2 regions of the Bacillus inaquosorum genome follow, and region 2 is predicted to be linked to the other one. Evidence: a T-box and tRNA genes for the amino acid it is inferred to sense, from the RefSeq annotation. Region 2 holds a T-box; the other holds one or more tRNA genes.
The links. The T-box of region 2 lies ahead of ileS (isoleucine--tRNA ligase). A T-box ahead of a tRNA ligase gene usually reads a tRNA of that ligase, here a tRNA-Ile.

Region 1 (14,983 bases), 1.4 Mb from region 2:
AAATGCCAATCGAACCTGGAGATAGCTGGTTCTCTCCGAAATAGCTTTAGGGCTAGCCTCAAGGTAAGAGTCTTGGAGGTAGAGCACTGATTGGACTAGGGGCCCCTACCGGGTTACCGAATTCAGTCAAACTCCGAATGCCAATGACTTATCCTTGGGAGTCAGACTGCGAGTGATAAGATCCGTAGTCGAAAGGGAAACAGCCCAGACCGCCAGCTAAGGTCCCAAAGTATACGTTAAGTGGAAAAGGATGTGGAGTTGCTTAGACAACCAGGATGTTGGCTTAGAAGCAGCCACCATTTAAAGAGTGCGTAATAGCTCACTGGTCGAGTGACTCTGCGCCGAAAATGTACCGGGGCTAAACGTATCACCGAAGCTGCGGACTGTTCTTCGAACAGTGGTAGGAGAGCGTTCTAAGGGCTGTGAAGCCAGACCGGAAGGACTGGTGGAGCGCTTAGAAGTGAGAATGCCGGTATGAGTAGCGAAAGAGGGGTGAGAATCCCCTCCACCGAATGCCTAAGGTTTCCTGAGGAAGGCTCGTCCGCTCAGGGTTAGTCGGGACCTAAGCCGAGGCCGAAAGGCGTAGGCGATGGACAACAGGTTGATATTCCTGTACCACCTCCTCACCATTTGAGCAATGGGGGGACGCAGGAGGATAGGGTAAGCGCGGTATTGGATATCCGCGTCCAAGCAGTTAGGCTGGGAAATAGGCAAATCCGTTTCCCATAAGGCTGAGCTGTGATGGCGAGCGAAATATAGTAGCGAAGTTCCTGATTCCACACTGCCAAGAAAAGCCTCTAGCGAGGTGAGAGGTGCCCGTACCGCAAACCGACACAGGTAGGCGAGGAGAGAATCCTAAGGTGATCGAGAGAACTCTCGTTAAGGAACTCGGCAAAATGACCCCGTAACTTCGGGAGAAGGGGTGCTCTGTTAGGGTGCAAGCCCGAGAGAGCCGCAGTGAATAGGCCCAGGCGACTGTTTAGCAAAAACACAGGTCTCTGCGAAGCCGTAAGGCGAAGTATAGGGGCTGACGCCTGCCCGGTGCTGGAAGGTTAAGAGGAGCGCTTAGCGTAAGCGAAGGTGCGAATTGAAGCCCCAGTAAACGGCGGCCGTAACTATAACGGTCCTAAGGTAGCGAAATTCCTTGTCGGGTAAGTTCCGACCCGCACGAAAGGCGCAACGATCTGGGCACTGTCTCAACGAGAGACTCGGTGAAATTATAGTACCTGTGAAGATGCAGGTTACCCGCGACAGGACGGAAAGACCCCGTGGAGCTTTACTGCAGCCTGATATTGAATGTTGGTACAGCTTGTACAGGATAGGTAGGAGCCTTGGAAACCGGAGCGCCAGCTTCGGTGGAGGCATCGGTGGGATACTACCCTGGCTGTATTGACCTTCTAACCCGCCGCCCTTATCGGGCGGGGAGACAGTGTCAGGTGGGCAGTTTGACTGGGGCGGTCGCCTCCTAAAAGGTAACGGAGGCGCCCAAAGGTTCCCTCAGAATGGTTGGAAATCATTCGCAGAGTGTAAAGGCACAAGGGAGCTTGACTGCGAGACCTACAAGTCGAGCAGGGACGAAAGTCGGGCTTAGTGATCCGGTGGTTCCGCATGGAAGGGCCATCGCTCAACGGATAAAAGCTACCCCGGGGATAACAGGCTTATCTCCCCCAAGAGTCCACATCGACGGGGAGGTTTGGCACCTCGATGTCGGCTCATCGCATCCTGGGGCTGTAGTCGGTCCCAAGGGTTGGGCTGTTCGCCCATTAAAGCGGTACGCGAGCTGGGTTCAGAACGTCGTGAGACAGTTCGGTCCCTATCCGTCGCGGGCGCAGGAAATTTGAGAGGAGCTGTCCTTAGTACGAGAGGACCGGGATGGACGCACCGCTGGTGTACCAGTTGTTCTGCCAAGGGCATCGCTGGGTAGCTATGTGCGGACGGGATAAGTGCTGAAAGCATCTAAGCATGAAGCCCCCCTCAAGATGAGATTTCCCATTCCGCAAGGAAGTAAGATCCCTGAAAGATGATCAGGTTGATAGGTCTGAGGTGGAAGTGTGGCGACACATGGAGCTGACAGATACTAATCGATCGAGGACTTAACCACATTTTGAATGATGTCACACCTGTTATCTAGTTTTGAGAGAACACTCTCAATTTGTTTGGTGGCGATAGCGAAGAGGTCACACCCGTTCCCATACCGAACACGGAAGTTAAGCTCTTCAGCGCCGATGGTAGTCGGGGGTTTCCCCCTGTGAGAGTAGGACGCCGCCAAGCAATTGCACGTTAGTGCAATTATGGAGGATTAGCTCAGCTGGGAGAGCATCTGCCTTACAAGCAGAGGGTCGGCGGTTCGAGCCCGTCATCCTCCACCATTTTAATTAATATACATACTCGATTTTACATATACGCCGGTGTAGCTCAATTGGTAGAGCAACTGACTTGTAATCAGTAGGTTGGGGGTTCAAGTCCTCTTGCCGGCACCACTTTTATATGATATAATATTCAAGTCTCTTGTAAGAAGAGCCATTAGCTCAGTTGGTAGAGCATCTGACTTTTAATCAGAGGGTCGAAGGTTCGAGTCCTTCATGGCTCACCATTTACATGATTGCGGATGTGGCGGAATTGGCAGACGCGCTAGAATCAGGCTCTAGTGTCTTTACAGACGTGGGGGTTCAAGTCCCTTCATCCGCACCATTTCTGCGGAAGTAGTTCAGTGGTAGAACACCACCTTGCCAAGGTGGGGGTCGCGGGTTCGAATCCCGTCTTCCGCTCCAACTATACCATCCACGCCGGGGTGGTGGAATTGGCAGACACACAGGACTTAAAATCCTGCGGTAGGTGACTACCGTGCCGGTTCAAGTCCGGCCCTCGGCATTAAGTTTTGCGCCCGTAGCTCAATTGGATAGAGCGTTTGACTACGGATCAAAAGGTTAGGGGTTCGACTCCTCTCGGGCGCGCCATGATCTACATGAAATCGGGAAGTAGCTCAGCTTGGTAGAGCACATGGTTTGGGACCATGGGGTCGCAGGTTCGAATCCTGTCTTCCCGACCATTCTTGGGGCCTTAGCTCAGCTGGGAGAGCGCCTGCTTTGCACGCAGGAGGTCAGCGGTTCGATCCCGCTAGGCTCCACTTGATTTCAATAAATATTTGGCGGTGTAGCTCAGCTGGCTAGAGCGTACGGTTCATACCCGTGAGGTCGGGGGTTCGATCCCCTCCGCCGCTACCAATGGACCTTTAGCTCAGTTGGTTAGAGCAGACGGCTCATAACCGTCCGGTCGTAGGTTCGAGTCCTACAAGGTCCACCATTATACGGAGGAATACCCAAGTCTGGCTGAAGGGATCGGTCTTGAAAACCGACAGGGGTGTCAAAGCCCGCGGGGGTTCGAATCCCTCTTCCTCCGCCATATATATTCTTAATCATCGCGGGGTGGAGCAGTTCGGTAGCTCGTCGGGCTCATAACCCGAAGGTCGCAGGTTCAAATCCTGCCCCCGCAACCAAAATACATGAATGAAATAAGAAGTGCCCGAAGGGTGCAACCAAGAAAATTCACGTGTAAATTTTAAAATGGTCCGGTAGTTCAGTTGGTTAGAATGCCTGCCTGTCACGCAGGAGGTCGCGGGTTCGAGTCCCGTCCGGACCGCCATTTAAATACTTAGGCTCGGTAGCTCAGTTGGTAGAGCAACGGACTGAAAATCCGTGTGTCGGCGGTTCGATTCCGTCCCGAGCCACCATTTATCAATATATATATTTTGGCGGTTGTGGCGAAGTGGTTAACGCACCAGATTGTGGCTCTGGCATTCGTGGGTTCGATTCCCATCAATCGCCCCAAATAAAAATTGCGGGTGTAGTTTAGTGGTAAAACCTCAGCCTTCCAAGCTGATGTCGTGGGTTCGATTCCCATCACCCGCTCCATTTCTATATTGTCATGGGCCTGTAGCTCAGCTGGTTAGAGCGCACGCCTGATAAGCGTGAGGTCGATGGTTCGAGTCCATTCAGGCCCACCATGATTTTTATATTCCACAGTAGCTCAGTGGTAGAGCTATCGGCTGTTAACCGATCGGTCGCAGGTTCGAATCCTGCCTGTGGAGCCAAATGGAGAAGTACTCAAGTGGCTGAAGAGGCGCCCCTGCTAAGGGTGTAGGTCGTGTAAGCGGCGCGAGGGTTCAAATCCCTCCTTCTCCGCCATATGATTACAAATATAAGTTCTCAAGCAACGGCCCGTTGGTCAAGCGGTTAAGACACCGCCCTTTCACGGCGGTAACACGGGTTCGAATCCCGTACGGGTCATCCAAAAACCTTGCATATCCTGCAAGGTTTTTTTATTTTTATAAATCATGATATGCCTTAGATTTCATACTTTATTCTACAAACAGACAACAAAAATCTTCATATATTTCGTTTTTCTTCGGAAAATGAAGTTAAATGTCAATAAGTATAAGCGCTTTCATGAAAGGGCTTTTTTTTATTTCTTCGAATAAATACTATAAGTGAAAACTATGATGTCAGAAAGGATGATTACATGGCCGCTGCCAGCCCGACAGCACATGATGTTTATCTTTTTCACGAAGGCAGTCTGTTTAAAAGCTATCAGCTGTTTGGCTCGCATTATCGCGAGCTGAATGGCCAAAGCGGATATGAATTTTGTGTGTGGGCGCCTCATGCGTCAGAAGTACGAGTGGCAGGGGATTTTAACAGCTGGTCAGGAGAGCAGCATGTGATGCACAGAGTGAACGATAACGGCATTTGGACGTTATTTATTCCAGGTTTGGGAGAAAAGGAACGATATAAGTATGAAATCGTGACTCATAGCGGTGAGATCAGGCTGAAGGCAGATCCATATGCTATTTATTCGGAAGTCAGGCCACATACAGCGTCACTTACTTACGATTTAGGTGAGTACAGCTGGAAAGATCAATTATGGCAAAAGAAACAAAAGGCTAAGACGGTGTATGAGAAACCTGTTTTTATTTATGAGCTTCATCTCGGTTCGTGGAAGAAACATTCTGATGGCAGGCATTACTCCTATCAAGAATTAAGCCAGTCGCTTATTCCTTATATCAAAGAACATGGATTTACTCATATCGAACTGCTTCCGGTATATGAGCATCCTTATGACCGTTCCTGGGGGTACCAAGGAACGGGTTATTACAGCCCGACAAGCAGGTTTGGCACACCCCATGATTTGATGAAGTTTGTGGATGAATGCCATCAAGAAAACATCGGAGTCATACTGGATTGGGTGCCCGGACATTTTTGTAAAGATGCACATGGTCTTTATATGTTTGATGGAGAGCCTCTTTATGAATATCAAGAAGAACGTGATCGGGAGAACTGGCTATGGGGCACGGCAAACTTTGACCTAGGAAAACCGGAAGTTCATAGTTTTTTAATTTCTAATGCGTTGTACTGGGCAGAATTCTATCATATAGATGGATTTAGGGTTGATGCAGTGGCTAACATCCTGTATTGGCCAAATCAGGATGAACGCCATACGAATCCATATGCTGTTGAATTTTTAAAAAAACTCAATCAAACCATGAGAGAGGCATATCCGCATGTCATGATGATTGCGGAAGATTCTACGGAATGGCCTCAAGTGACAGGTGCCGTTGAGGAAGGGGGGCTCGGTTTTCATTTTAAATGGAATATGGGCTGGATGAATGACGTACTGACATACATGGAGACGCCGCCAGAAGAAAGGCGGAATTGTCATCAGCTTATCTCTTTTTCATTACTGTATACGTTTAGTGAACATTTTGTATTGCCGTTTTCTCATGATGAAGTCGTATACGGAAAAAAATCACTTCTTAATAAAATGCCTGGCGACTATTGGCAGAAATTTGCCCAGTATCGGCTTTTGCTCGGATATATGACGGCTCATCCCGGAAAAAAATTGATCTTTATGGGTTCAGAATTTGCCCAATTTGATGAATGGAAAGACACAGAGCAGCTAGATTGGTTTTTGGACTCCTTCCCCATGCATCAGAAAGCCAGCGTTTTTACGCAAGATCTTCTCCGCTTTTATCAAAAAAGCAAAATCCTTTATGAAAATGACCATCGTGCCCAGTCGTTTGAATGGATTGATGTCCATAATAACGAACAATCAATCTTTTCTTTTATTCGTTATGGGAAAAGGCACGGTGAGGCGCTTGTCATCATTTGTAATTTTACACCCGCGGTCTATCATCAATATGATGTTGGTGTTCCTTTTCTAACCCAATACATCGAAGTGCTGAACAGCGACAGTGAAACATATGGAGGCTCAGGACAAATCAACAAAAAGCCGTTAGCGGCCAAAAAGGGAGCTCTTCATCATAAACCGTGTTATATCACGATGACCATCCCCCCTTACGGCATTTCAATTTTACGGGCGGTTAAAAAAAGAGGAGAGATAAAAAGATGAAAAAACAATGTGTAGCCATGCTCCTTGCCGGCGGGAAGGGCAGCCGTCTTAGCGGATTAACAAAACATATGGCAAAACCGGCTGTATCTTTCGGGGGAAAATACAGGATTATTGATTTTACGCTCAGCAACTGTTCCAATTCAGGCATAGACACGGTCGGGATTTTAACACAATATCAGCCGCTTGAGCTGAATTCCTATATTGGAATCGGCAGTGCATGGGACCTTGACAGATATAATGGCGGCGTGACGGTTTTACCCCCTTATGCCGAGTCATCAGAAGTCAAATGGTATAAAGGGACGGCAAGCGCCATTTATGAAAATCTCAATTATTTGAATCAGTATGATCCTGAGTATGTGCTGATTTTATCAGGAGATCACATCTACAAAATGGACTACGGCAAAATGCTCGATTTTCACATTGAAAAGAAAGCGGATGTCACCATCTCTGTCATCGAAGTGGGCTGGGAGGAAGCAAGCCGCTTTGGCATCATGAAGACCAATGCAGATGGGATGATCACGCATTTTGATGAAAAGCCCAAATTTCCTAAGAGCAATCTTGCCTCAATGGGAATTTATATATTCAATTGGCCGCTTTTGAAACAGTACCTTGAGATGGACGACCGAAACCCTTATTCAAGCCACGACTTCGGCAAAGACATTATTCCTCTGCTTTTAGAGGAAAAAAAGAAGCTTTCCGCATATCCGTTTAAAGGATATTGGAAGGATGTCGGAACAGTGCAGAGCTTGTGGGAAGCCAATATGGATTTATTAAAAGAGGAATCGGAGCTAAAGCTGTTTGAACGCAAGTGGAAAATTTACTCCGTCAATCCCAATCAGCCTCCGCAATTTATTTCATCTGACGCACAGGTTCATGATTCGCTTGTGAACGAAGGGTGTGTCGTGTATGGAAATGTGTCTCATTCCGTTCTTTTTCAAGGTGTTACTGTCGGCAAGCATTCGACTGTCAAATCGTCGGTCATTATGCCGGATGTGACAATTGGCGAGCATGTAGTGATTGAAAATGCCATCGTGCCTAAGGGTCTGGTGCTTCCGGATGGCGCAGTGATTCGATCCGAAAAAGACATTCAGGAGGTGCTGCTCGTTTCAGAGGAATTTGTAGAAAAAGAATTGATTTAATACTGAAGAGGGGGCAAAGCCAGTGTTCAATAATCAAATGTTAGGTGTTATAGATGAAACCACATATAAGCATTCTCTTCAGGATTTAACGGCACAGCGGTCGCTTGGGGCGATCCCTTTTGCCGGCAGGTACCGTCTGATCGATTTTATGCTTTCCAACATGGTGAATGCGGATATTAGGAGCGTCGCGATTTTTCCGAAGTATCGCTATCGTTCGCTTATGGATCATCTTGGAGCGGGTAAGGAATGGGATTTGCATCGAAAAAAGGATGGCCTCTTTTTTTTCCCGTCACCCCATCTTCACCAAGAATACGATGAATTCGGTTCCTTTCGCCAGTTTTCCGACCATCTTGATTACTTCCACAGAAGCACACAGCAATATGCCGTGATCTCCAACAGCCATACCGTATGCAACATTCAATTTCAATATGTGCTGAAACGCCATCAGGAGGTTGGCTGCGATGTCACCGAGGTATTTCAGGACGGCCAGTCGCTGCAAATCTATATCATGTCTACAGCGCTCTTAAAGGATCTGATCTACGGACATAGTGAAAAAGGCTATAAAACCATTCAGGAGGCTGTTGAAAAAGAATCATCCTCCTTGACCATTTGCCCTTATGAATATTCAGGTTATGCCGCTGTCATTGATTCGGTGGAAAAGTATTATACCCACAGTATGGAGCTCATTCAGCCTCGTTTTTGGCAGCAGGTGTTTTTGCCCCAGCAGCCGATCTATACAAAAGTGAAGGATGAGCCGCCGACGAAATACGGAAAACACAGCACTGTCAAAAATTCCTTGGTGGCAAACGGTTGTGTGCTTGAAGGAGAGGTTGAAAACTGCATTTTGTTCAGGGCGGTTCATGTCGGAAAGGGTACGAAGCTGAAAAACTGCATTGTTATGCAAAAAACGCAGATTGGCGAGGAGTGCCTGCTTGAGCAGGTCATTTCTGATAAGGACGTTAAAATCGGAAATGCGACTGAGGCTGCAGGAACAGCTGAGCAGCCGCTTGTATTAAGAAAAGGTTTGGTGCAAGGAGAGCTGATGAATTCTTGAAGGTATTATTTGCTGTATCAGAATGTACCCCGTTTGTTAAATCAGGAGGTCTTGCCGATGTAGCCGGTGCTCTGCCAAAGGCACTTGCACGATTAGGCAATGAAGTAGCTGTGATGCTGCCGAAGTACAGCCAAATACCTGAGCGTTGGAAAAAGCGCATGAGAAAAATGGCTGAGTGTACGGTAGCTGTTGGCTGGCGTCAGCAATATTGCGGAATTGAACATATGGCCGAAGATGATGTGAATTATTATTTCATCGACAATGAATATTATTTTAACAGGGATTCGTTGTACGGGCATTATGATGACGGTGAACGATTTGCCTTTTTTTCAAGAGCTGTACTGGAGGCTGCCAAAGCTGTGAATGTTCAAGCGGATATTGTTCATACTCACGACTGGCATACAGCGATGGTCAATTATTTGCTGAAAGAGGAATACAGAAAACATCCTTTTTATGAGCAGATGAAAAGTGTGCTCACGATCCACAACCTGCAGTTTCAAGGCATATTTCCGCCTGATGTCACACATGACTTGCTGGGGCTTGAGATGGATCATTTTCATTATGAAAGGTTAGAATGCAACGGATTTGTTAATTTTATGAAGGCGGGCATCATTGCGGCTGATCATGTGACAACTGTAAGCCCTACTTACAGAAATGAAATATTGACGCCTTATTACGGTGAACAGCTGGAACAGGTTTTGCGATATAGGGAAAATGATGTAACCGGCATTTTAAATGGCATTGATGATTCCTTCTACCAGCCAAAAAGCGATCCTTATATAGAGGCGCATTACGATTCGGAGCATCTTGCAAACAAGGAAGAAAATAAAAAGAAGCTTCAGCGGCGGATGGGGCTTCCGGAACGACACGATATTCCGCTGATCAGTATGGTGACAAGGCTGACTAAACAAAAGGGACTTGATCTTGTCCGCAGGATTATGCATGAACTTCTTGAGGAGCAGGACATACAGCTGATTGTGCTGGGTACAGGGGAACGCGAATTTGAAGATTATTTCCGGTATGCAGAATTTGCTTTTCATGAGAAGTGCCGAGCGTATATTGGGTTTGACGAGCCGCTTGCCCATCAAATTTATGCGGGCTCTGATTTGTTTTTGATGCCGTCGAAATTTGAGCCGTGCGGCTTGGGGCAGCTGATTGCTCTCCAATATGGCGCCATTCCGATTGTCAGAGAGACGGGCGGGCTTTATGATACTGTCCGTTCCTATCAGGAGGAAGAGGGAACGGGTAATGGCTTTACGTTCTCTGCCTTCAATGCGCATGATCTGAAATTTACGATTGAGAGGGCGCTGTCGTTTTATCGTCAAAAGGACGTATGGAAGAGCATCATGAAGACCGCAATGAATGCAGATTACAGCTGGGAGCAGTCAGCCAAAGAGTATCAGCGCATTTTCGAGCATGTGACAAGGAGTGGACGGGATGTTCTCGAGTAAAGAACGCTTTGCAGCCTTATTTTTAAAGCGTCTGGAAATGACGTGCGGAAAAAGCTTTAAAGACTCTGCCAAGCTGGATCAATATAAAACGTTGGGCAATATGGTCAGAGAGTATATCAGCGCTGATTGGATCCAGACGAATGAAAAGAGCCGGTCCAATTCCGGGAAGCAGACATATTATTTGTCAATCGAATTTCTTCTCGGTCAGCTCCTTGAACAAAATTTAATGAATCTGGGCGTTCGTGATGTTGTAGAAGCAGGCTTGAAGGATATCGGCATCAATTTAGAGGAGATCGTTCAGATGGAGAGCGATGCAGGTCTCGGCAATGGCGGGCTTGGGCGTTTGGCCGCTTGCTTTTTAGATTCTCTGGCTTCGTTGAACTTGCCGGGGCACGGGATGGGCATTCGTTATAAACATGGCTTGTTTGAACAAAAAATTGTAGACGGGCATCAAGTGGAACTGCCTGAGCAATGGCTGAAAAACGGGAATGTATGGGAAGTAAGAAATGCGGATCAGGCAGTTGATGTGCCGTTTTGGGGCGAGGTGCATATGACAGAAAAAAACGGGCGTCTGCATTTTCGCCACGAACAAGCTACAATTGTTTCCGCTGTCCCTTATGATATCCCGATCATCGGCTATGAGACTGGCACCGTTAATACGTTACGGCTTTGGAACGCCGAGCCTTCTGCGCACTATCATGGCGGCAATATTTTGTCTTATAAGCGGGAAACAGAAGCTGTTTCTGAATTTTTATATCCTGATGACACCCATGACGAGGGGAAAATTTTGCGGCTGAAGCAGCAGTATTTTTTAGTATGCGCAAGCTTAAAAAGCATTGTGAACAATTACCGAAAAACAAATAAATCTTTATCCGGCCTGCATAAAAAAGTAAGCATCCATATTAATGACACCCATCCTGCGCTTGCGGTGCCTGAGCTGATGCGGATTTTACTCGATGAAGAGAACATGAGCTGGGAAGAGGCCTGGCATATTACCGTACATACGATTTCTTATACAAATCATACAACATTGTCAGAAGCGCTTGAGAAATGGCCGATTCATTTGTTTAAGCCGCTGCTCCCGCGAATGTATATGATTATTGAAGAGATCAATGAAAGGTTTTGCCGAGCGGTTTGGGAAAAGTATCCCGGAGACTGGAAAAGAATAGAGGCCATGGCGATTACGGCGCATGGTGTTGTCAAAATGGCTCATCTGGCTATAGTGGGCAGCTACAGTGTAAACGGCGTTGCCAAAATTCATTCTGATATTTTAAAGGAAAGGGAGATGCACGATTTTCATTTGCTGTTCCCGAGTCGTTTTAACAATAAGACGAATGGAATTGCCCACAGGCGCTGGCTGCTAAAAGCGAATCCCGGCTTGTCTGCCATCATTACAGAGGCGATCGGCAATGAATGGGTGAAACAGCCGGAATCCCTTATCGGATTAGAATCGTACGCCTCTGATCCCGCTTTTATCGAGCAGTTTCAAAACAACAAAAGCAGGAAAAAACAAGAGCTTGCCGATTTGATTTTTTGCACGGCCGGGGTGGTTGTGAATCCTGACAGCATATTCGACGTACAGGTAAAACGGCTTCATGCATACAAACGGCAGCTGCTGAATGTTCTTCATATTATGTATTTGTATAACCGGCTTAAGGAGGACTCGGGATTTTCAATCTATCCGCAAACCTTTATTTTCGGTGCAAAGGCTTCACCAAGCTATCATTATGCTAAGAAAATCATTAAGCTGATCCATTCTGTCTCAGAAAAGGTCAACTATGATCCGGCAGTCAAACAGCTAATTAAGATTGTTTTTTTGGAAAATTACAGAGTTTCTATGGCTGAGCGTATTTTTCCGGCTTCAGATGTGAGTGAACAAATTTCAACCGCAAGCAAAGAAGCGTCTGGTACAGGAAATATGAAGTTTATGATGAACGGCGCTTTGACGATCGGCACGCATGACGGCGCAAATATTGAGATTCTTGAGCGGGTGGGGCCTGATTGCATTTATACATTCGGTTTAAAGGCGGATGACGTTCTATCGTATCAGGAAAACGGCGGCTATAGATCGAGGGAATATTATCAGCATGACCGCAGAATCAGACAGGTGGTCGATCAGCTGATCAACGGTTTTTTTGAAGGGGAAGCAGATGAATTTGAATCGATCTATGACTCGCTGCTTCCGCATAATGATGAGTATTTTGTGCTGAAGGATTTCAGCTCATATGCAGATGCGCAGGAGCGTATTCAAGCTGATTATCGCGATCAGCGGAAATGGTCTGAGCGTTCGGTTTTAAACATTGCCCATTCTGGTTATTTCTCCAGCGACCGCACGATCCGGGAATATGCGAAAGACATTTGGGGCATCCGGCCGATGATGTGAAAAAGCCGCTGTATAAGCGGCTTTTTTTGTTCACAGATTCATTGAATAGATTGTAAAGGATAAGAATGTCGCAAATGCACTCCATAAAAAATAAGGTAAAAGAAGATAGCTTGCGGCTTTGCTGTATTTTTTCGCTGCGATCATTAATATGAGTGCTGTGATCGCGACAAGCAGGCAGTCAATTGATGCAGCCAGCAAATTCTTTTGCGTAAATTGAAAATAGCTGAATGCCTGATTAAGCACATAATTAAGCAAAAGCATAAGCCAAAAGCTTTTCGCATCTTTAAATGAAAACGCGGCATACACAATGGCAGCTGAAAGGGAGATCAGGGCAAACAGGATGGCCCAAATGATGCCGATCGCAGATCCGGGTGGCGTCCAGTCCGGTTTTTCCAGTGAATTGTACCATTCTTGGTCAATTGGAAACAGGTAGTCTGCGGCTGAAAACAGCGCATATGTAATCACAAATACCGCTATGGCGCCGACAATCTTCTTCATGTTTGTAACCTCCGTATGTATTTATTTTACATTTAAACTTACCCTTTATCTTATAAAGATCAAACCCTGATATGCAGAAAACGTAAAAGAACCCCCAATAATCGGGGGTTCAATCAGCGTGGAGATCGCCGAATGTTGTCATGATTCCCTCTTCATCGAGTTCTTCCTCATAACGCTCATGGGCTCTGCTTTGATAAACTGTAATTTCTTTTCCTGTGATATCAGTAGCGATGAAATTTTCGTATGACTCCGTATTGCCGATATTTTCTTCGGCATTCATCGTCATATCATCATAGCTGAGCGGCGGGTTTTCCATATCCTGCGGTGTTGATGAGTTTCCGTATTTTTCAACGTCCTGGTAGGAATCTTCACTGTCATAAGGCGCTCTGATTTCTTCATCATCGTCAAATTCAAATTGCCCGAAAGGTGTTTCTTCTTCGATCGGACGGTCTTTGGAAACGACATCCTGTGACGAATACTCTGCGAGCGTCGTGGCCGTCGGAAGCGCTTCAAGACGTTCGTAAGGGATTTCCTTTCCGCTGACTTCACAAATACCGTACGTACCGTTTTCTATCGCCTTCAATGAATGCTCAATGTCCCGGAGATGCTCTCGCTCATGCAAGTCGAGAGCGATGTCTTTTTCACGCTCGTAAAGCTCTGTCGCCTGATCGCCGGGATGGTTGTCGTAAGCGGAAAGCTCACCCCACGAATCATAAGGAAAGGCTGAGTTAAGCTGAAAATGGTCATTGTCTTTGAAACGGTTTAAGATATCTTTTTTCGTTTGTTCCAGTTCATTTTTTAAATGCTGCAGCTGGTCTTTTGTAAGCAATGTGATCGCCTCGTTTCTCTGTGATGCATACCCTTAGTATGAACAGATCGCCTGAGAACTTTCATAAATGGCGCGTGGAGGAATATAGGAGATTTTCCTTATATGGTAAGCGGATACAACCTTTGCTATCAGTGGAGAAAGAAAATTAAGGTTTGTTTCTTTTTCATTTCTGAAATTAGGTTTATAATAGGTAAGGCAGGCCATTTGGACTGCATGATCTGTGTGTTTGACACAAAGGAGACACAGGTGTATGGTATTAAAAGCATTTTAAGGATTATGGAGGAATGTCTCATGGTGACAACGGTGCAGCGTACGTTCCGAAAGGAAGTTCTACATGCATTACATAAAGCCAAAGAAGTCAACCATGCTGTCTTAATAAGCTATTCGAGACAAATCGAGTCTCTTGACCCTCTATCATTTTTCAATTACGGAGCAAAAAAATATACAGGCAATCGATTTTTTTGGTCAGATCCTGAAAGTGAATTGACAATAGTCGGTCTTGGCAAAGAAGCGGTTTTCCAGACAAATCAAAAAAACAGCGAGCGGTACCGCGAGGTTTTTGAACAATGGGAGCGCTTTAAAAAGACGGCTTTTCATATTTATGAAGAAGAAAAGCTGCAGCATTCTGCAGTGGGACCTGTGTTATTCGGAGGATTTTCTTTTGACCCTTGCGAAGAAAGAGGTACACAATGGGACCATTTCTCGGAAGGGGATTTCTTTGTGCCTGCGCTTATGCTGACGATGACTGCTGAAGGCCCATTCTTAACAGTCAACAGATGGGTAAGCGAAGAAGAAGATGCAGAAGCTGTTTTGGAAGGCTTAAAAGCTTTTGCAGCGGAATTTATGGTTCCAGTTTTAGAGCAAGGAGATCAGGCTGCGATTGCAGCATCTCAAGAGCTGGATAAGGATAATTGGCTGAAAGCAATCGAAACGGCAACAAGCCAAATTAAAGAGAAACAATATGATAAAGTGGTTCTTGCCCGAGAGCTGCTGCTCACGTTTGACGGCCCGGTCCAAATTGAACCGATGCTTAAAACGCTTCTGAACGATCAGCAGACAAGCTATGTTTTCGCAATCGAACAGGAAGGCCAAACCTTTGTCGGCGCGTCTCCAGAACGACTGATCAAAAGAGACGGCAGCACTGTTATGTCTTCTTGTCTGGCAGGCTCCATTAAACGCGGCGCGGATGAAGAAGAAGACCGCCGGATAGGCCTTGAATTATTAAAC
Region 2 (14,983 bases):
AACTGCTTCTTTTTCCAAATCGATTAACGTAATATCAGCGACTTGCCCCGTTTGTAATGTTCCGTATGGGAGACCGAACGCTTCGCATGGTTTGATTGTCATGTATTCAATCAGCTGTTTCAGCGACCAGCTGCCCTTTTTGACAAAGTGTGTGTATAGAAGCGGAAACGCTGTTTCTAAGCCGACAATTCCGAATGGCGCCATCTTCATGTCTGTGTTTTTCTCTTCTTCTGTATGCGGCGCATGGTCTGTTGCGATAAAATCAATTGTTCCGTCTAAAAGACCTTCGATTAAAGCGGCTCTGTCTTCTGCGCTGCGGAGCGGAGGATTCATTTTATAATTTGTGTCCAGCCCCGGAATGTCCTCATCACAAAGCAGCAAATGATGCGGTGATACTTCTGCTGTCACTCTGATTCCTGCTTTTTTCGCATCGCGTACGACTCTGACAGACTCTTTCGTGCTGATATGGCATACATGATAATGGCAGTTTGCCGCTTCAGCCAGCAATACATCGCGGGCAATATGAACCGATTCACACACAGATGGAATGCCATTGAGACCGTTCGCTTTGGAGAATGTCCCCTCATGAACGCTTCCTCCGTAAATTAAGGAGTTGTCTTCGCAATGCGCAACAATCGCTTTGTCAATTGCGGCTGCCCGTTTCATCGCTTCATACATCATTCCTGCTGTCTGTATACCGACGCCGTCATCTGTGAAAGCAAATGCCCCGGCTTCTTTTAAAGCTTCAAAGTTTGTCATTTCACCGCCGATTTGTCTGATCGTAATAGATGCATACGGAAGAACTCTGACGCATGATGTTTCTTTAATACGGTTTTGCACCCATTCCATCTGCTCCTTCGTATCAGGAACAGGCCGCGTATTCGGCATTGCTGCTACTGTTGTATAGCCGCCGCGCGCTGCTGCTTTTGCGCCGGTTTCAATGGTTTCTTTTTTCTCTCCGCCCGGCTCTCTGAAGTGTACGTGGAGATCAACAAATCCAGGTGAAACAAGCAATCCTTTTGCATCAATTACTGTTTCTTCATCCGCTGCATCAAGCTTGCCGATTTCAGAGATGATTTCTCCGGTCACTCGAATATCCGCTTCTGTTTTTTCACCATTTTTGTTAAGTATCCAGCCGTTTTTAATGAGATATGACATACGCTGCTTCTCCTCTTTTCACATTGGTTTGTAAGGCACGCTGTATCACTGCCATTCTGATAAATACACCATTTTGCATTTGCTTGAAGATTCTTGATTTTTCGCTTTCTACTAAGCTGTCATCAATCTCCACTCCTCTGTTTACCGGAGCTGGATGCATAATGATTGCATGCTGCTTCATACGTTCAGCCCGTTCTGCAGTCAAACCGTACTTGTTTAAATAGCCGTCCTGGCTGACAGCGGACTGATGTCTTTCATTTTGAATGCGCAGCAGCATGACGACATCGGAAGACTCAACTGCTTCATCCATTGAGACATATGTGCCGAATGTATTTTCTTCATCCTGCCATTCCGAAGGACCGGAAAACAGGACTCGGGCACCTAGTCTAGTCAAAACTTCTGCATTAGACCTTGCCACTCTGCTGTGCTTGATATCGCCGTGAATGGAGACGGTAAGCCCTTTGAACGTATTGAACTCTTCATAAATCGTCATTAAATCAAGCAGTGATTGTGTCGGATGCTGGCCGCATCCGTCTCCCGCATTCAGAATCGGGATATTCACCTGGCTGACAAGCTCTTTATAGTACTCATCCTCACTGTGCCTGATGACGCACACGTCCGCACCAATTGATTCGAGCGTCCGGATGGTGTCGTATAAGGTTTCGCCTTTTTGCACGCTTGTGCTTGTTCCATCAAGGTTGAGCACATTCATACCCAGCTTTTTTTCTGCGACCTCAAAGCTGAACCGCGTTCTCGTGCTCGGTTCAAAAAACAGGTTCGCTGCAAATTTCCCCATAAGCCAATTGTCTGTTTTTCCGCCTTTTAGGTCTTGTGCTGTTTGAAGCAAATCTTTGATTTCCTCAATACTGAGTTCGCTCATCGTCGTTAAATGCTTCATGTTTTTTCCCCTCTCATTTCAACTTTAAGGCTGAAAAAAACCCCGGTCTTAGATAGACTCGGGGTATGGTTAAATAGAGGGCAGCATTGAAGCTTCCTTCTCTTCATAACCCTTCCAAGCCTCTCTGGACTTTCTTTAAAAGGTTTTAGATATGATGTTGTTCAGATGTATCTGCCTGCTCTTCCTTCGGCTGTGGAAGAATCAGGTTTAAGATGACACCGACTATTGCTGCAAGCGCCATTCCCGACACTTGGAATCCCCCTTGAGACACTTGGATAAATGCGCCTCCTACACCGATCACAAGGATAACTGATGTAATAATGAGGTTTCTGTTGTTTTCATAATCAATTTTGTTGTCAATCAGCATTCTCAGACCGCTCGAAGCGATGATTCCGAACAGCAGGAAGGAGACGCCTCCCATGACCGCTGACGGCACTGAACTGATCAGCGCTGAGATTTTGCCGATAAAGCCGAAGCAAAGGGCAATCACTGCCGCGCCGCCGATGACAAAGACGCTGAATACTCTTGTGATGGCCAGCACGCCAATGTTTTCCCCGTAAGTCGTTGTCGGCGGACCGCCGATCAGGGAAGCAAGGATTGTCGCCACGCTGTCCCCCATAATGGAGCGATGAAGCCCCGGCTTCTTAATGAAATCTTGTCCGACGACTTTGCTCAGCACCATTTGGTGGCCGATATGCTCTGACATTGTCACAAACGCGACGGGAACCATTGCCGCTGCGATGCCGAGTGTTACTGACGGTGAATAGTCTTTGAACGGGATGATAAATTCAGGCACTGCAAACCATTTCGCGTCAAGCACCGGCTGGAAGTTGACAATCCCTTGAGTAAGGGCAAACAAGTATCCGCCGATAATTCCGATCAAAACAGGGATCAGGCTTAAAAATCCTCGTAAGAAAATGGCGCAAATAATCGTGATGGCCAGCGTAACTCCTGCGACACTGAAGTGCTTTAAGCTGTAGACCAATTCACTTGCGTTTGGATCAGCGTACATCGCCATGTTTACTGCAGTACTTGCCAGACCCAGCCCGATGACGATAATAACAGGGCCTACGACTACAGGCGGGAGAATCTTCATCAGCCATCCTGTTCCAAGCTGCCTGATCAATAAGGCAATCAGCCCGTACACTAACCCTGCAAGAAACGCCCCGACCATTGCCGCTCCCGGCCCGCCGGTCGCTTTTACCAGTATGATTGGAGAAATAAAGGCGAAGGATGAACCGAGATACGCCGGAATTTGCCCTTTCGTTATAAGAAGGTAAGCAAGTGTCCCGATGCCGCTTGTCACCAATGCCACAGCAGGACTCATTCCGACCAGCTTCGGAACCAAAATCGTTGAGCCAAACATGGCAAACAAATGCTGCAGGCTGAATGAAACCCAAGAGAAAGGTGTCGGGACATCCCTGACTCCTAAATTTACTTTTTTCTTACTCATGATGATTTCCCCCTGATTGTTGACTTTCATTTTAGGATGACTCAATGACTGTATAAAAAAACCTCTTTGCTATTTTTACGCAAAGAGGCATACAAAGACCTGCCGAATACTTTCGGGACTTTGTTGTGCACCTCTTTGCAACCTCTCTGGATTGCCTTTAAAAAGGTGATCTATTATTCATTTTCATAAATGGCGACGAGATCGTTTTGATCTACCTCATCAAGCTGAACCATCACCTTTTCAGCTTTTGATGTGGGAATGTTTTTCCCGATATAATCCGCTCGGATCGGCAGCTCCCGGTGTCCTCTGTCAACAAGCACAGCCAGCTGAATGGAGGAAGGTCTGCCTACATCAACAAGCGCATCCATACCTGCTCTGACCGTTCTTCCGGTGTACAGGACATCGTCAACGAGAATGACTTTTTGATCTGTGATGTCTACCGGAATATCTGCACCTTTCACAAGCGGTTCTTCGTTGCTCGTTTTTTTGGAAAGATCGTCTCTGTAAAGAGTAATATCAATTTCACCAACTGTTACAGGATTCCCTTCAATCTGTTCGATTCGTTCTGCAAGGCGTTTTGCCAAGTAAATCCCTCTTGTCTTGATGCCGACAAGGATGCAGTTATTCATTCCTTTATTGCGTTCGATCATTTCATGAGCAATCCTGGTCAGTGCCCGTCTGATTGCCTGTTCGTCGAGAATGACAGCTTTTTGATTCAATGTGTGACACCTCACAGTTCATATAGAAGAAAAAAACCCCTCCTGCCAGAGCATAGAGGGGTTTTAGGACAAGGTGCGCGCATATACACGTATCCCGTCTATCCGTTATCCTTCTCAGCCTCTCTGGACTGTTTTAAAGAATCTATTCAGCTTCGTTTATTATTTCAGAAAAGAAACAGTCTGTCAACCGTTTTTTCTGAGGTTTTCGATTAATTCTGCCATATCCTCCGGGAGCGGGGCTTTAAATTCGACATATTCACCAGTACGAGGATGATCAAAACCTAAAATTCCGGCGTGAAGGGCCTGGCCGTTAAAATCGATCGTTTTTCTCGGACCGTATTTTGGATCACCCGCTAATGGAAATCCGATGTATTTCATATGAACACGAATTTGATGCGTTCTCCCTGTTTCAAGCTGGCATTCCACCAACGTAAAATCCTGAAAACGCTCAAGCACATGAAAATGAGTGACGGCGTTTTTGCCATCACGCGTCACAGTCATGCTTTGACGGTCTTTCTTGTCTCGTCCGATCGGCGCATCAATTGTGCCGTCATCGTGAGAAATAAGCCCGTGGACAACTGCCGTATATTTCCGCGTGACCGTTTTGTTGACCAATTGGTTTACGAGAGACTCATGCGCCATATCATTTTTCGCTACCATTAATAAGCCGGACGTGTCCTTATCGATTCTGTGAACGATCCCCGGACGCATCACGCCATTTATTCCGGAAAGGTCCGTGCAATGAGCCATAAGGCCGTTTACAAGCGTACCCGTAAGATGCCCAGGGGCTGGGTGCACAACCATTCCGCGAGGTTTATTGACGACCAGCACATCCTGGTCTTCATAATAAATATCCAGATCCATAGGTTCTGCCAGCACGTCGAGCGCTTCCGGCTCAGGTACGGTGACGGTCACCTGATCACCCGGCTGAATTTTATAATTCGATTTTACAGGGCTTCCGTTCACGACAACTTGTCCGTCTTTCACCCATTGCTGCACCTGGGTTCTCGACCAATCATTTTCAGTCGATGCCAGAAATTTATCAATCCGCTCACTTTTTTGTTCTTCTGAAGCGGTTATATCAATTTGATTCATGCTATTGCTCCTTTTTCTTTTTCCCGCTGTCCAACAGCATTTGTATAAATAAAAGCATTACGCCGACACATAGTGAAGAGTCCGCGATGTTAAAAATCGGGTAATTATAATCCACAATAATGACATGGATAAAATCCACAACTTCCTGTCTGACAGCCCGGTCGATGAAGTTGCCGATGGCACCGCCAAGCATAAGTCCGAGGGCCACGCCAAGAAGCCTTTGTCCTTTTGTATAACGCTGTATGTAATAAACAATGCCAATAATAACCGCGGTTGTAATGAGGTAGAAAAACCACATCTGACCGGCTAATATCCCCCATGCAGCACCCGTATTGCGATGGGAGGTGATATAGAATACCTGATCAATGATCGGAATGCTTTGTCCCAGCTCCATGTTTTTAACAACAAGCCATTTTGTCAATTGATCGGCTGCAATAATAAGTAGTGCAATCACATAATACAGCACAAACGTTCCTCCAGTTTACGGTTACTTTAATCCATTATGCATTTTATCAATAAAAAGCACTGGAGTAAAGAAATATCAGGCATATAAACTGGCCAGACACTGTTATTCATACAGTGCCTGACCATATTCGATATCGGTTGATTTCCACAGCGGAAGCGTTTTTTTTTCGAATTGGACAGAATAAAGAAAATCGTTTGCTGTTCGGGCAGTCGGCAACACCGCCAGTTTTGAAAGAGGAATGGGAGCCCCGGTTTCTTCACAGTATCCGAATGTGCCGTTTTCGATTTTGGACAATGCGAGGAGAACGTCTTGTAGCTCTTCTTTAATGTGATAGATCAGAGTTGCTTTTTGTTTATGATTGATTGCTGCTTGCGGGCTTGTTGAAACCTGAAAGCAAGAATACTCAAATAATCTCGACTGTAATTCTTCTTTCATCAGAAGAAGTTCCGTATAAATTGCGGTCAGTTGATCATTCATTCATCACAACTCCTGCTCTTAACGTAGTACCTATAGTGTTGCCTGTGAATGATGATCTAAAGCCCATAAGATTTTTCCTGCCGTTCTAAACGATGTCACTCTTGGTACAAAAAAAGCCCGGCTTTAACGCCGGACTATTTTTCATTATTTTTGATAGTATTTTTCAACGATTTCTGCGTTTCGCAGTGAAAGTGTAGGGTATTTCGGATTCGCGCCTACATCTTTTGAGATCACACGGGATCTCTCACACATTTCGCCTTCCGCTTTCTCGACAGCAATTTTGCCTGTCTCGAAGCTTTGCGCATCGTTCGGCGCTTCATTTTCTTCGCTGATTGTTAGTTCAGAAACAATAAACAGCTGAGAAAGATTTTCTTTAATGGAAGCCAAGAGCTCTTGGTTTTCTTTGTTTGGATACAATTTCAGGTTCGCTTCCAATGATTTACCGATAATTTTTTCATTCCGCGCAGTTTCTAACGCTTTTAGTACATCATCACGAATAGCCATAAAGCGGTCAAATTTATCTTCTGTCGCTTCGCTGTTTGGAACCGCAATTGTTTCCGGCATGTCTGCCAGCTGAACGCTTTGCTCTTCGACAAATGTTAAATGAGACCATAATTCGTCAGCCGTATGAGGAAGAATCGGCGCTGAAAGCTTCACTAATGCAAGAAGCGTTTCATGGAATACTGTCTGCATGCTGCGTCTATCCGGATGATCCGCATGCTCGATGTACACAATATCTTTTGCGAAATCAAGATAGAATGAGCTCAATTCGATTGTGCAGAAATTATGGATGCTGTGATACACAACCGCAAATTCGTACTCATCATACGCTTTTTTCACTTTATCAATCAGTTTGTTCAGCTTAATCAGCATATACTGATCCACTTCGCGAAGATCTTCGACAGCCACCGCATTCGTTTTTGGATCAAAATCGAATAGGTTGCCGTGAAGGAAACGGAACGTATTGCGGATTTTACGGTATACTTCAGCAACCTGCTTCAGAATTGCGTCAGACACACGAACGTCCGCCTGATAATCAACTGAAGACACCCATAATCTCAAGATGTCGGCACCGAGCTGTTTCATGACTTTAGCTGGAACAACGACGTTACCGATTGATTTACTCATCTTGCGTCCTTCTCCATCCAGTGCAAATCCATGGCTGAGCACACCTTTATATGGCGCTTTTCCTGTTACGGCTACTGCTGTAGAAAGAGATGAGTTAAACCAGCCGCGGTATTGGTCTGATCCTTCTAGATATAAATCAGCCGGGCGAACGAGGTCTTCACGTTCTTCAAGCACCGCTTGATGGGAAGAGCCTGAATCAAACCAAACATCCATGATGTCCTGTTCTTTTGTAAATATGCCGTTAGGGCTGCCAGGATGCGTAAAGCCTTCCGGAAGAAGATCCTTCGCTTCTTTTTCAAACCAAATGTTTGAGCCGTGCTGTCTGAACAATTCAGAAACATGTTCAATGGTTTCATCTGTAATAACCGGTTCTCCGTTTTCGGCATAAAATACCGGAATCGGAACACCCCACGCACGCTGTCTGGAAATACACCAGTCTCCGCGGTCACGCACCATGTTGTGCAAACGCTGCTCGCCCCATTCAGGAACCCATTTGGTTTCTTTAATGGCATCCAGCAGGTCTGATCTGAAATCTTTAATAGACGCAAACCATTGCGCTGTCGCTCTGAAAATGGTTGGTTTCTTTGTTCTCCAATCGTGCGGATAAGAGTGAGTAATGAATTCAAGCTTCACAAGCGCGCCTTTTTCATCAAGCTGCTGTGTGATCGCTTTGTTCGCATCATCATAGAACATGCCTTCAAAGCCAGGAGCTTCACTTGTCATTACACCTTTTTCATCAACTGGGCAAAGCACATCTAAACCGTATTTTTGACCGATGATAAAGTCATCTTCTCCGTGTCCGGGCGCTGTATGAACACAGCCTGTTCCGGCATCAGTTGTTACGTGCTCGCCTAGCATAACGAGTGAGTCTCTGCCATAGAGCGGGTGTTCAGCGATAATGTTCTCAAGGTCTTTCCCTTTAATCGTTCTTGTCACTTCATATTGATCAAATCCGCATGCAGATGCAACATTTTCGACTAAAGCACTTGCTACGACAAAGCGGTCTTCACCAACTGCAACCACGCTGTACTCAAGATCAGGGTGCACTGAAATTCCGAGGTTCGCCGGAATTGTCCAAGGCGTTGTTGTCCAAATGATGATACGCTCACCGTTTTCAAGAACGCCTTTTCCGTCTTTCACACCGAAAGCAACGTAAATAGATGCTGAACGTTTATCTTGATATTCGATCTCAGCTTCAGCCAAAGCAGACTCACTTGAAGGTGACCAGTTAACCGGTTTAAGGCCTTTATAAATGTAGCCTCGTTTTGCCATCTCACCAAATACGCGGATTTGCTGCGCTTCGTATTCCGGTTTTAATGTCACATACGGGTTTTCCCAGTCACCGCGGACACCAAGGCGTTTGAACTGCTCACGCTGCCCCTCGATTTGCTTCCAGGCGTACTCTTCACACAGCTTGCGGAATTCCGCTACTGACATTTCTTTGCGGTTGACTTTTTTGTTTTTTGTAAGAGCTGTTTCAATCGGCAATCCATGTGTATCCCAGCCTGGTACAAACGGCGCGTTGTAACCGCTCATTGATTTGTAACGGACAATGAAATCCTTCAAGATCTTGTTAAGCGCGTGGCCCATATGGATGTCGCCGTTTGCATACGGAGGTCCGTCATGTAAAACAAATTTCGGGCGGTCTTTCGTCCGTTCCTGCACAAGACGGTAGATATCCTGTTCCTCCCATTTCTTTTGAATGTCAGGCTCACGGTTTGGCAAATTTCCTCGCATCGGGAAATCTGTTTTCGGCATTAAGAGCGTGTCTTTAAAATCCATTTTCATTCCTCCACTGCATTTTTTTCAGAAAATAAAAAAAGCCCTCTCATCCCATAAGGGACGAGAAAGCTTATCTCGCGGTACCACCCTTTTAGAAAAAGCCAGCATACGCTTTTTCCTCTCGAGCATCGTAACGTGATGAACGTCCTAACCTACTGTAAGTTCAGAAAGGAAACTTAAGGGCTGATCTACATGATTCCGGCCATCCCGGGCTCTCACCATCTCCGGGTCGCTATGAAGGCCTGAAGGAAACATGACTGTCCCTTTCAACCGTCTTTTCATCTGAATTTATGAACGTATTATATTCGACAAGCTAAGATAATGTCAAGATAATCAGAGAATTTATTCCTTTTCCTCAAATACCGCGTCGACTTCATACTCAAGCAGATGATCCCAATCGTCATTTTTCAGAAGATCGAGCTGTGCTTCAATCAGCATTTGGAAACGTGTTCTGAAAACTTTAGACTGTTTTTTCAGCTCTTCAATTTCCATTGCAATTTTTCTTGATTTTGATAAAGATTCGTTGATAATGCGATCAGCGTTTTTCTCCGCTTCCCGAACGATCAGCTTTGCTTCTTTTTGAGAATTGCGTTTTACGTCTTCAGCCGCTTCTTGAGCAACTAAAATCGATTTATTCAGCGTTTCTTCAATATTGGCAAAGTGTCCGATTCTTTCATCAAGTTCATTGACTTTCGCTTCAAGCTCAGTTTTCTTACGGAGAACAATTTCATAATCTTTTCTGACTTGCGCTAGGAATTCATTTACTTCATCTTCATCATATCCGCGAAAGCTTTTTGTAAACGTCTTGTTGTGAATATCATTTGGCGTTAATGGCATGATGCCACCTCCATTTTTACATTTCAGTACGGTTATCTAGTTCACATTATAAAACAAATTTCGCACAGATGGAGAAAAAAACTGAAAAACCGACTATTTTTGTCGTTCAAACGTAACTCTCCATTTGTCTTTTTTGGTTTTTCCTTCGATTTTTGTTAAGCTGCATCGTCCAAAACCTCTGATAGAGAGCATGTCCCCTTCTGCTACCATATATGAAGGATCTTCAACTACCTTCCAGTTCACTTTCACGAGTCCGTTTTTCACGAGCGTCTGTGATTTCTGGCGGGATTGCCTGCTCATAGAGGCGCAGACGGCGTCAAGCCTTAAAGAAGAAACCGTGTCATCTCTTATTTCGACATCTATTGCCGGAATGTTAAGGTCTGACAAGTCAATTTTCTCTAGGCTGACCGCAGCTTTGCCTGCTTGGGTCAGCTGTGCAGCCACAAAATCAGCGGTATCGGCTGAGACAATCAATTGCACTGATGTCTCAGAAAACACGATGTCACCAAACTTTTGCCGCCTTAAGCCTATACCCATTAATGCACCTAGGAGAGAACGGTGGTCTACTGTGACAAACTTTTCAGCATAACGGACGTTAAACGCCTGCAGTTCAAAATCCGATTCTTCCGGAGTGATGTACTCTGGATAGAGGATCGCCCGTTTTCGTTCCGCTCTGTCATAGCCGCCGGAAAAAGCAAGCCCAACATCTGCCTGTCCGGTAACAGCAGAGAGGATGACCTGCTCTCGGGGATCTAAAAAGTCAGTCAGTTTCATCCGGTACTGCTCCTGGACAATACTTTTCCATTCGAGCGCCTGATCAATAAAGGCCCGCTCGTCTTTTCTGAAGTGCTGATAGATATCGCTCATCGTCTTTCCCTTCTATGTAAAGAGGCTTGGCTGCTGCCAAGCCCCTATCAAACTGTCACTTTAAAACGCAATCATGCGATATAGCCCCCACAAGCCGGTTGTCGCAAACCGAAGCACAAGTATAGCTACAATCGGTGAAATATCCAGCATTGCGATCGGAGGGATGATTTTTCTGAATGGTTCGAGATATGGTTCACAAATCGAAGCTAAAAAACGCCCGACTGCCGTTTCCCTCGTACTCGGCACCCATGACATAAAAATATATATGATCAGGGCAAATGAGTATATTGTAATTAATAAGCTTAAAACCGAAAAAACTTGATAAAGGATCATCTCGCTTTACCACCTCTGATGTTCGTCTTCAGATATGAGCTCAGAAATTGTGCCTGATACATCTACGTTGTCAGGCGTGCAGAGGAAAATATCCGAGCCGATTCTTTGAATATCGCCGCCGATGGCATAAACGGTTCCGCTCAAAAAGTCAACAATCCGCTTAGCCTGGTCATGCTGTATCCGCTGAAGATTGACGACGACTGCCCGCCGGTTCTTCAAATGGTCGGCTATTTCCTGGGCCTCCGCATAAACGCGCGGCTCACTCAACACCACTTTAGAGGATTTCTGAACACTTTGCAAGCTTACTACATTCTGTTTGCCCGCAGGTTTGTTTGCGGCATAAGCCGGCTTTTCTTTTTGCTCATGCTCTTCTTGAGACTCCCGCTCTGTCTCAATATATTCATATTCGTATTCTTCCTCATCCATCGAGAAAAAGTTTTTCAGTTTATTTTTCATACTCATTGCTGTACACCCCCTGTTTCATTTCCGACTAACGATGAGCCGATTCTAATATAAGTAGCCCCTTCTTCAATTGCAATTTCAAAATCATTTGACATGCCCATCGACAGTTCAGTACACGGAGCGTTTGGCTGTTTCAGCTCCTGAACCTGGTCACGGAGTTCTCTCAGCGCCCGGAAACAGCTTCTGATCTGATCTTGATCATCAGTCAGCGGAGCCATTGTCATCAGTCCGGCCACAACGATGTGTTCGAAACCGGAAAGCTCCTGTATGAAGGGAATGACTTCTTCTTTTTTCATGCCGTGTTTAGAAGGCTCAAGAGAGGTATTGACCTGCACAAAGCATTGGACAGTACCTTCAGCCCGTTTTTCAATTTCTTTCGCTAATGAGAGCCGGTCTAAGGAATGGATATAGGAAACCGCATTGACGACAGCTTTTGCTTTTCTTGATTGAAGACTGCCGATAAAATGCCATTCAGGATCCCCTTTCATCATTTCCTGTTTGCGGAGCAGTTCCGCGTCCCGATTCTCTCCGAGGCAGGTGATGCCCGCATCCACTGCCTCCTGTGCTCTTTCAGGCGATACATATTTTGTGACAGCAATAACCGTAACTTCATCGGAGCTGCGGCCCGATCTGTTACATGCTTCGTTTATTCGTTCGTTTATATGTCGTAAATTATCAACAACACGCAAGATCTTTTATGCCTCCTTCATTCCGATAAAGGACATCATCCGTCCAGTTTTCCCCTGATCGCGGCGGTGAGAATAGAAAAGCGACTGCTCACTTTCCGTGCATAAACCGCTGACAGAAATCTGTTCATTTGCCAAACCGCTGTCGATCAGTATGAGGCGGTTCAGCTCTTTCAGATCAAGCTGATATTGTCCCTTTCCCGTCTGATTTACGGCACGTTCTGCTGAAACCGGCAATGTGCGGACAGCATCCATGACACGATCGTCTACCGTATAGCATGCTCCGCTGATAGACGGTCCGATAACAGCATAAATATCTGAGAGCTTTGAACCTTCCTGCTCGGTCCATTGCTTCACCATTTCTCTGCCAATCTGTTTGACAGTGCCTTTCCACCCGGCATGGGCGACCCCGACAAGCGATTTAACCGGATCATAAAAGAAAAGAGGCACACAATCAGCAAAGCATAATGCCAAAACCACATTCTTTTCATTTGTGTAGAGCCCGTCCGTTGCTTTTAAAGCCGTGTGATACTCACGGGCGCCTTTTCCCCTATCCCTCTGCGTCACTTTCTGAACGCGATTATCATGTGTCTGATCAGCAAATACCCAAGACTGCAAATCAATATTAAACATATCGGCAATATATTCACGATTTTTAACTACATCTGCATCTTTGTCATGAACGTGCAATCCTGTATTTAACGATTCAAAAGGCTTTTGGCTGACACCGCCGTTTTTCGTAGTAAATCCGGCAATGACTTCTCTGTTGTTTTGATTCGTTTGTGTCCAGTCTTGTATCATGAGTGTCGAGGGTGTGGTAAGACTGAATGGGTGATATGTATTCATGATGATCCAACCTTTCGACAAACATTTAAAAAAGCGGAATTTCCCACTTATTTTACCACATCTTTCTGCATTCGTTGAGCGCCGATTTGCATATTTCTAAATGAAATGTGCCGGAAGAAATCAAGACTTCCGGCATTTGCCAATCCGCGGCAGACAAAGCAGGTTATGCATGCGGTTCACTTAATCGGACCAAGATCACGTCTTCCCCGATTTTTACTATATTTCGCCATGGAATGACCAATTCCTCTTCTTTTCCAAAAAAACCGAGAACCTTCCCATTTCCTCCCAGTATGATCGCTTGAATTTTTCCAGTGGTCACATTGATATCTATATCACCAATGCTCCCCAGCTTTTTTCCGTTTGAGACATTGACGACATCCTTCACCTGAAATTCAGAAATGCTGATCATCCCATCACGTCCTTTTTCCGTCCTTTTTTCCAGTATATGAACGGGCGGGCTGAACCTTGTCAGCAAGAAGAAATTTTCATGATCACTGTTCTTTTTTACGGCTGCACCAGCTGATGATAAAATCGAGCATGATTTTTGTATAATCTACCAGCTGCTCAATCGATACCTCCTCGTTTACGGAGTGTGCATTGTGCAGATCGCCAGGACCGTATATCACGCATGGAATGCCGGCATTATACAGCCATCCCCCGTCTGTAACGGATTGAGAAACGTCCATAACCGGGCGCTCCCGTTTCACTTTCTCATGAGACACAGTAAGCGCTGAGACGCCTGGGTGGCCAGGATCAACTTCCAGTGCCGGAAAAATTTCTCCTCTGTCTTCAATCATAGATGAGCCTCCCCACTTAAAAACAGGGCGGTTTTCCCTAAGCCAAACATCACTGTCACTCAGCCGATTGATGTAATCTTCTATTTCCGCTGCCACTTGGTCATGGGTTTCATTCGGGTAAAAATGCACTGTGATCCACAGCCGGCACTCGTCCGCTATAAAAGCCGCATGTCTGCCGCCTTCAATGACAGCCGGGTTAATCGTATTTGTGCCTGGTTTAAAGCCGGGATAACTTTTCATAATGGACCAGTGGCGCTCAAGTTCACCGAGCCCCGCAATGATTTTTGCCATTTTTTCAATTGCGCTTGCCCCGAATGTTCCTCCGCCTGCATGAATCATATTCCGCCTCGTCCCATCATGAAACGTTTGACTGCTTTTGATTTCGATCCAGCCTGTAATGACACCGCCTTGACCTTGAATATGCATATCGCTCGTATCTGCGACAACTGCAAAATCAGCACGATAGCCCCTCTTACAGCACTCAAGCGTACCGGCTTCTCCAACTTCCTCCCCGATAACCGATTGCAGAATCAAATCACCGGGAAGTTCAATGCCGGCTTCACGAATCAATTTGACCGCAAACAGCACACACGCCATTCCGCCTTTCATATCAGAAGCACCCCGTCCGATTAAGAAACCGTTTTTTTCAATTGGATGAAACGGAGCATGCTCCCAATCCTCATCCTCTTTTACCTCTGCCACATCTACATGACCATTGATGATCAAGCTATGATAGTCTGCTGCATCTGTTCCCTTTAGCAGGCCTACAACATTGGGATCTCCCGGGTACACGTCCCATTTGTCGATCGAGAATCCCATTTCATTTAAAAACCGAGCAATCCATGACTGAATGCCGTCTGTATTTCTTGCAGGCGGTGCAGGTGTTTGATAAGAAATCAGCGTTTTTGCCAGCTGAATAAGCTCCTCCTTTTGATCTTCCACCTTTTTTAACAGAGAGTCTATTTGTTGATTCAATGTG

Region 1: it encodes a tRNA-Ile, which carries the amino acid that the T-box ahead of ileS (isoleucine--tRNA ligase) is inferred to sense. The anticodon was not compared.

What each region holds. Positions count from the first base shown of each region.
Region 1 is NZ_CP096592.1:3,146,911-3,161,893, reverse strand. Features, by position in the region: rRNA gene M1M80_RS16085 (23S ribosomal RNA) at 1-2,101, shown strand, start outside; rRNA gene rrf (5S ribosomal RNA) at 2,156-2,271, shown strand; tRNA gene M1M80_RS16075 (tRNA-Val) at 2,294-2,369, shown strand; tRNA gene M1M80_RS16070 (tRNA-Thr) at 2,405-2,480, shown strand; tRNA gene M1M80_RS16065 (tRNA-Lys) at 2,518-2,593, shown strand; tRNA gene M1M80_RS16060 (tRNA-Leu) at 2,605-2,691, shown strand; tRNA gene M1M80_RS16055 (tRNA-Gly) at 2,697-2,771, shown strand; tRNA gene M1M80_RS16050 (tRNA-Leu) at 2,786-2,871, shown strand; tRNA gene M1M80_RS16045 (tRNA-Arg) at 2,881-2,957, shown strand; tRNA gene M1M80_RS16040 (tRNA-Pro) at 2,973-3,049, shown strand; tRNA gene M1M80_RS16035 (tRNA-Ala) at 3,055-3,127, shown strand; tRNA gene M1M80_RS16030 (tRNA-Met) at 3,148-3,224, shown strand; tRNA gene M1M80_RS16025 (tRNA-Ile) at 3,227-3,303, shown strand; tRNA gene M1M80_RS16020 (tRNA-Ser) at 3,310-3,402, shown strand; tRNA gene M1M80_RS16015 (tRNA-Met) at 3,420-3,496, shown strand; tRNA gene M1M80_RS16010 (tRNA-Asp) at 3,566-3,642, shown strand; tRNA gene M1M80_RS16005 (tRNA-Phe) at 3,655-3,730, shown strand; tRNA gene M1M80_RS16000 (tRNA-His) at 3,752-3,827, shown strand; tRNA gene M1M80_RS15995 (tRNA-Gly) at 3,838-3,911, shown strand; tRNA gene M1M80_RS15990 (tRNA-Ile) at 3,927-4,003, shown strand; tRNA gene M1M80_RS15985 (tRNA-Asn) at 4,016-4,090, shown strand; tRNA gene M1M80_RS15980 (tRNA-Ser) at 4,094-4,184, shown strand; tRNA gene M1M80_RS15975 (tRNA-Glu) at 4,215-4,286, shown strand; gene glgB (1,4-alpha-glucan branching enzyme) at 4,519-6,402, shown strand; gene M1M80_RS15965 (glucose-1-phosphate adenylyltransferase) at 6,399-7,541, shown strand; gene glgD (glucose-1-phosphate adenylyltransferase subunit GlgD) at 7,564-8,595, shown strand; gene glgA (glycogen synthase GlgA) at 8,592-10,046, shown strand; gene glgP (glycogen phosphorylase GlgP) at 10,033-12,429, shown strand; gene M1M80_RS15945 (TspO/MBR family protein) at 12,460-12,927, opposite strand; gene M1M80_RS15940 (yteA family sporulation protein) at 13,037-13,756, opposite strand; gene M1M80_RS15935 (isochorismate synthase) at 14,048-14,983, shown strand, end outside.
Region 2 is NZ_CP096592.1:1,717,286-1,732,268, reverse strand. Features, by position in the region: gene M1M80_RS08570 (dihydroorotase) at 1-1,158, opposite strand, end outside; gene M1M80_RS08565 (aspartate carbamoyltransferase catalytic subunit) at 1,142-2,056, opposite strand; gene pyrP (uracil permease PyrP) at 2,202-3,509, opposite strand; gene pyrR (bifunctional pyrimidine operon transcriptional regulator/uracil phosphoribosyltransferase) at 3,683-4,228, opposite strand; gene M1M80_RS08550 (RluA family pseudouridine synthase) at 4,412-5,323, opposite strand; gene lspA (signal peptidase II) at 5,325-5,789, opposite strand; gene ylyA (sporulation-related RNA polymerase-binding protein YlyA) at 5,892-6,266, opposite strand; gene ileS (isoleucine--tRNA ligase) at 6,411-9,176, opposite strand; T-box leader at 9,230-9,456, opposite strand; gene divIVA (septum site-determining protein DivIVA) at 9,519-10,013, opposite strand; gene M1M80_RS08525 (YlmH family RNA-binding protein) at 10,107-10,880, opposite strand; gene M1M80_RS08520 (YggT family protein) at 10,941-11,213, opposite strand; gene sepF (cell division protein SepF) at 11,220-11,675, opposite strand; gene M1M80_RS08510 (YggS family pyridoxal phosphate-dependent enzyme) at 11,672-12,364, opposite strand; gene pgeF (peptidoglycan editing factor PgeF) at 12,371-13,207, opposite strand; gene M1M80_RS08500 (YlmC/YmxH family sporulation protein) at 13,371-13,616, opposite strand; gene M1M80_RS08495 (acetylornithine deacetylase) at 13,699-14,979, opposite strand.